2 regions of the Pantoea folii genome follow, and region 2 is predicted to be linked to the other one. Evidence: predicted binding sites of a transcription regulator. Region 2 holds the regulator's gene; the other holds the start of a gene.
The links. Region 2 encodes Fur, which represses iron uptake genes when iron is present. Its sites were predicted from a motif close to ATAATAATGAGAACNACTATCAA; they were not measured.

Region 1: a site for Fur is predicted at 1,421-1,443, ahead of AC1MDE_RS16460 (isochorismate synthase). Genes of this name have one in related genera too.

What each region holds. Positions count from the first base shown of each region.
Region 1 is NZ_JBWXON010000014.1:32,886-36,287, forward strand. Features, by position in the region: gene AC1MDE_RS16455 ((2,3-dihydroxybenzoyl)adenylate synthase) at 1-201, opposite strand, end outside; gene AC1MDE_RS16460 (isochorismate synthase) at 212-1,393, opposite strand; gene fepB (Fe2+-enterobactin ABC transporter substrate-binding protein) at 1,571-2,536, shown strand; gene entS (enterobactin transporter EntS) at 2,531-3,402, opposite strand, start outside.
Region 2 is NZ_JBWXON010000030.1:35,251-38,652, forward strand. Features, by position in the region: gene ybfE (LexA regulated protein) at 1-159, shown strand, start outside; gene fldA (flavodoxin FldA) at 295-825, shown strand; gene fur (ferric iron uptake transcriptional regulator) at 1,181-1,630, shown strand; gene AC1MDE_RS24820 (hypothetical protein) at 1,692-2,087, opposite strand; gene glnS (glutamine--tRNA ligase) at 2,322-3,402, opposite strand, start outside.

The DNA.
Region 1 (3,402 bases), on a different contig from region 2:
GCGCTGTAGGGCTGCCGCGAGGTTATCGGTTAGCTGATTCAGCTCGCGATAGCTGATTTGACGATCGCCGTCGATGACCGCGATTGCATCATTCTCTTGATGACGCGCCAGGATATCGGTCATTGGCACATCGAGCCAATAGCCTTTTTCGCGATAGCGCGCAGCCAAATCTTCAGGCCAGCGGGTATAGGGAATGCTCATGCTCTTTCCTTTATTGCAGTCCAAAAGCGCGCAACATGGTATCCAGCTTCACGCCGGTTTCGCGCCATTCTGATTCAGGTTGGGAATCGGCAACGATGCCTGCGCCCGCAAACAGTCGCACGCGTGCACCGTGCACGGTGCCACAACGAATTGTCACCACCCATTCACCGTTTCCTTCACTGTCACACCATCCCACAATGCCGCCAAACAGCTGACGATCAAAAGGCTCTAGCTGCTGAATCAGCTGCTGAGCACGCTGGTGTGGGAAGCCGCTTAATGCGGGGGTCGGATGAAGCAGGCAGGCCAGCGACAAAGCGTTCTCACGATCATCCTGCACCTCACCATCGATTTGCGTCGCGAGGTGCCATAAGGTCGCGGTGGTGATCAATGACGGTACCGTCGGCACCGACAGCAGGCGACTGCGCGGTTGCAGCGTATCGCGCATCGCATCTGTGACCAGCTGGTGTTCATGACGATCTTTGCTGGAGTCCATCAGCGTATTGCCCGCTGCCTGATCCTGTAGGCTATCGTGGTGATCACGACGTGCTGAGCCCGCCAGCGGGCACGAGCTAAAATCGCGGCCCTGCTTACGCAGCATCAGCTCCGGGCTGGCTCCCACCAGTGCACCGCCTTGCGGCAGCGGCAGATGGAAGTGATAGCTATTCGGATTCTGCGCAATGACGCGTTGCATCAGCGCCGCGGTATCCACTGGCTGCTCGGTGACAATATCCATCAGGCGCGACAGCACCACTTTATCGAGGTCACCACGTTGCGTTGCTGTCACCGCATCGGCCACCATTTGGGTAAAGACATCGTGATCGGGCACCGCCACGCGACGACGTACCTGCGGCAGCTCACTGGCAGCCGCTGGCAGCGCATTCTGTAGGTCGGCACGATGAAAAGTTTGATACGTTTCAGGAATAAACAGGGCCGCAGGCTGACTCACGTCAAACGGAATCGCACCCACCAGGATCGGATTCTCAATGCCTTGTTGTTTTGCCGCCGCAAAATGTTGATGCAGCTGAAGTTGAAAATCACCCTGCAATGATGCAGCGTCTGCCACAGAGGTGGTTATCGTGGTATAGCAGCCTTGAGTCGCGAGGCTTTGCCACGGCGAGGTAAAGAGGAACCCACGGCATAACGCAGAAAAATCCTCTAATAAGGCATTTTCAAACATGGATGATTCCACCATAATTTTCACCTATAAATGATAAGATTATTAAGAATGATTATCATTTTTATTATGGGCCTGTAACCTACGTCGATTGGACAAAAGAGTCAATCCATTCGCGGGATTTCCCGCATGATTTAGGCGTAATCGGAAGGTGACGTCGAGCCGTGCAATAAGCTAAAAGGTGGACCAAAACTTATGAATAAATGCGGTTTATTGGGCCTGACCGCCCTGTTGTTTATTTTCCAGACTTTCACAGGGCTCGCACAGGCAGAACAGGGATGGCCGCGCACGGTGCAGGGGGCAAAGGGTTCAATTACCTTAAACAAAGCTCCGCAGCGTATTGTTTCAACCAGCGTCACCTTAACTGGATCGTTGCTGGCAATTGATGCACCGGTGGTGGCTTCCGGTGCGACCGCTCCGAACAGCCGTCTGGCCGACGATCATGGCTTTTTCCGTCAATGGGGTGAGGTGGCAAAACAGCGCCATGTAAAACGTCTCTATATTGGCGAGCCGAGCGCCGAAGCGGTAGCCGCAGAAGCACCCGATCTGATTCTGGTGAGCGCCACAGGTAATGATTCTGCGATTAAACTCGCCAGCCAGCTTTCCGCCATCGCACCGACGCTGGTGGTGAATTACGACGACAAGAGCTGGCAGGATGTGGTGACGCTGCTGGGCCAGGCAACCGGCCACGAAGCGCAGGCGGCACAGCGAGTGAAAGCGTTTGACGATCGTGAAGCGGCGTTGAAAAAAGCCATCACCTTACCGCCGCAGCCGGTGTCTGCCATGGTGTGGAACGGCGATGGGCGTGCCGTCAACGTGTGGACCACGGAGTCAGCGCAGGGCAAACTGCTGGAGCAACTTGGCTTTACCCTCGCCGTTCCACCCGCCAGCGTGCAGCAAGGCCACAGCATGGGCCAGCGTAAAGACATCATTCAGCTGTCGGGTGAGAATGTGGGAAGCGGTTTGACGGGCAAAACCTTCCTGCTGTTTGCGGCTGATGACAAAACCACACAGTCAGTGATCGGCAATCCGTTCCTCGCGCAAAACGCGGCGGTTAAGGATAAGCAGGTATTCCCGCTTGGCGTCGATTCGTTCCGTCTGGATTACTACAGCGCCAGCAATCTGCTGGCGCGTCTGGAGAAACTGTTCGTTAAATCATGATGCCTGCTCCGCCAGCTCAGGGGCTGGCGGCGCATAACGACGTAAACGGCCCATTACACACCACATTACAATCCCCAACAGCGCTGCCGCAAAACCAAACGCGGCGGCAGCCTGTGGCGGCAATAACCACGATCCCATGGCCCCAATCATCGCCGCACCGATCGCATCTCCGGTGACATTTTGCGCGGTCCACAAGCCGTTAATGCGGCCCAGCAGATGGTCTGGCGTCAGCAGTTGAATCATCGCGTACTGCACCAGACTGTTGATGGCACTGAAATAACCAAACGCCACCAGACACAGCAGCGCCAGCGGCAGGTTGGGCATCAGACTGAATAATCCCAGCGCGATAAATCCGGCCACCGCACTGCCCAGCACCAGCTGTCCCGGTCGGGCTGCATGTTTCAGTTTACCGCTGGTGAACGCGCTGATGGCGGCACCCAGCGGCACGGCTGCGTAGAGCATGCCTAGCTGGTTAGCACTCACTGACCAATGTGGTGCGAGAGCGGGGTAGAGCACGCGAATCGCGCTGGCCAGAGTGACCAGAGCACCTATCAGCGCCACCATACCGACAATCGGGCTGGCAAACAGGAACTGCACCCCGGCGGCCAGCGACTTCAGCGGATGTTCACGCGGCTGAGGTGGCGGCGGGAGTTGCGGTAATTTCAGCAGCGTCAGTACGGTAATCAGTGTGCCAAACGCGGTTAAGCCGTAGTTCCACACCACGCCGCCGTGTGCAATGACAAGTCCGGCAATGGCTGGCGAGAGGATGGAGCCAAAACGCACCGTCAGCATGGTGATGGCGCCGGCCTGCATAATGTTTTCGCGCCCCACCAGCGCCGGTGTGGCCGCCAGCAGCGCCGTGACGC
Region 2 (3,402 bases):
AACCAGCTCAAGCGCGATAAAGTGCGAGGGCTGCGTCGTGTTGAGCTGAAAATGTCCAGCGAAGCGGTTGACGCCCTGAACACGCTGGCCGAGCAACAAAACATCAGCCGCAGCGAGTTGATTGAACAAATGCTGCTGGCGCAACTCAAACTGTCTTAGCGCGCTGACCGCACGCAGGAACACAAAGTTCAGGCTTTACTCGTTCCGCCCTTTTCAACGGTCTGCTATCATTCGCTAACATGTGCAGTCAATTGACTTACTTTCACAATCAGGCTTTAAGAGGTTACTTAACCCATGGCAATCGTAGGCATTTTCTTCGGCAGCGATACCGGCAACACTGAAAACATTGCAAAAATGATCCAGAAACAACTGGGTAAAGATGTCGCCGAAGTGCATGACATTGCTAAGAGCACCAAAGAAGATCTCGCAGCGTTCGACATCCTGCTGCTGGGCATTCCTACCTGGTATTACGGCGAAGCACAGTGTGACTGGGATGACTTCTTCCCTTCGCTGGAAGAGATCGACTTTAATGGCAAACTGGTGGCGCTGTTTGGTTGTGGCGACCAGGAAGACTACGCAGAATATTTCTGTGATGCGATGGGCACGATTCGCGACATCATTGAGCCAAATGGCGCGGTGATCGTGGGCCACTGGCCGACCGAGGGCTATCATTTTGAAGCCTCTAAAGGTCTGGCCGATGACAAACACTTCCTCGGCCTGGCAATTGACGAAGACCGTCAACCTGAGCTGACCAACGAACGTGTTGATGCCTGGGTGAAACAGATTTTTGATGAGCTGCAGTTAAAAGAGATCATCGAAGCCTGATGCCTCGCCTCCCCAATGTGAGCGCTGGCTCACATTGGGACAAAGGAATTTCCTATAAAAATAATAGCTACGGTTTTTTAACTTTTCCCCGCAAATCTGTAGAATACCCGCAATGGTCATCCGCTTATTCCTCTGATTGTTGACTGAGGCTGAGTGAAATGGAAACCCAAACCACACCGTTCCGCGCTGACGTAGGCGATGTTTATCCTTACGACTTTTGTTGATTTGCGCGATACCCCGGTTTTCATTTCACTGCTTGAGTTCTATAATGAGACGCAAATGAGAATACGTGTGACCTAAACATTCAAGGCCCCTGCGCCGTAAGTGACATGCAAAGTAACAGGACAATATCCGAATGACTGACAACAACTCCGCATTGAAGAAGGCTGGCCTGAAAGTCACTCTGCCAAGATTGAAAATTTTGGAAGTGCTTCAGGGACCGGGCCCCGAGTCCCATCACGTCAGTGCGGAAGATTTGTATAAGCGCCTGATCGATATGGGCGAAGAGATTGGCCTGGCAACGGTATATCGCGTTCTTAACCAGTTTGATGACGCGGGTATCGTCACCCGTCATAACTTCGAAGGCGGCAAATCCGTATTCGAACTGACTCAGCAGCATCACCATGACCACTTGATCTGCCTGGATTGTGGCAAAGTAATCGAATTCAGCGATGAATCAATCGAAACGCGTCAGCGTGAGATTGCCACTCGCCATGGCATTAAACTCAGTAACCACAGCCTGTACTTGTACGGCCACTGTGCACTGGGAGACTGCCGCGAAGACGAGACGCTCCACGATAAGTAATTGAGTGTGCTATGCAATATAAAAAAACCGGTGCTGGTCACCGGTTTTTTTATGCCTGTTATCAAGCGATAAAGGTCTCGTGGAGGTAGCGCCAGCGAGGAATGGTGGTGCTGCAATCCAGCACAGCCAAAGAGATGCGCGTTTGATGGGTGCCGTTCAACATCTGCAGTTCACGATACTGAATCGTCACTTCCTGGCTCTGTTGAGAAATGATGGCATGCTCACTGGTGGCAATGCGCAGCCCTTCCCGCTGACCGTGCAGTTTGCGAAACAGCACTTCGGTCTCATTCAGATCCAGCTGCTTACCCAGCGGCGTCACCATTTTGAAATCCGGGTGAAAGTGTGACAATAGCAGTTCCATGCTGTCATCACTGCCTTCTACCTGGTTAAAAACACGTTCAATAAGCTGATGTAATACCACCACACTATGCTTAGCTTCCAGGGCGAGACTTGTCATTTTATTTCCTTTGATAACCCGCAGAGCTTTGTTGAGAGCGCATAGCCTACCTGAAATACAATTTTTCACACTCGCAAATGGGTTAATTTTGCTAAAGTCAGAATTGTCGCAAAATAGACAACAAGCTCAGCTTGCCGCCTTCAGCATAATTAATTGCTCGTGGCGAATTACAGGCAATAAAAAAGGGCGATTGCTCGCCCTTTCATGATCATATTGTGCTATTGACGAAAGATATTACTCGCCAATCTTCGCGAAAGTATCGCGCAGTCCAACCGTGCGGTTAAACACCAATTTACCCGGCTGTGAGTAGACGCTATCGGCACAGAAATAACCTTCACGTTCAAACTGATAAGCTGCGGTAGTGGCCGCTTCACGCAAACCAGACTCCACGAAGCCCTGTTTGATCTCCAGCGAGTTCGGGTTAATGGTGGTGAGGAAATCCTCAGCCGCCGCGGGGTTTGGCACGCTGAACAGACGGTCGTAAAGACGGAACTCAGCTGGCAGTCCATGAATGGCGGAAACCCAGTGGATCACACCTTTCACTTTGCGACCATCCGCCGGATCCTTGCTCAGGGTGTCAACATCACAAGTGGCATAGATGCAGGTAATGTTACCCTCTTCGTCTTTCGCCACACGCTCAGCACGAATCACATAAGCATTGCGCAGACGCACTTCTTTGCCCAGAATCAAACGTTTGTACTGTTTGTTGGCTTCTTCACGGAAGTCAGCGCGATCAATCCACACTTCACGGCTGAACGACACTTCACGCGTGCCCATCTCCGGCTTGTTTGGATGATTAGGCATGGTCAGCGTTTCTTCGTGGCCGGCGGGCAGGTTTTCGATCACCACTTTCAACGGGTCAAGTACCGCCATCGCGCGTGGTGCGTTCTCATTGAGATCGTCACGAATACAGGATTCCAGCGACGCCATCTCAACGATATTGTCCTGTTTAGTCACGCCGATGCGGCGGCAGAATTCACGAATCGAGGCCGCGCTGTAACCACGACGGCGCAGACCTGAAACGGTCAGCATGCGGGGATCGTCCCAGCCTTCCACCACTTTCTCGGTGACCAACTGCGTCAGCTTGCGCTTCGACATCACCGCGTATTCCAGATTCAGCCGCGAGAATTCGTACTGGCGCGGATGCTGCGGAATGGTGATATTGTCCAGCACCCAATCGTAAAGGCGACGGTTGTCCTGGAACTCCAGCGTACACAATGAGTGGGTAATGCCTTCGATCGCATCCGAAATGCAGTGGGTGAAGTCGTACATCGGGTAGATGCACCACTTGCTGCCGGTCTGATGGTGATCGGCA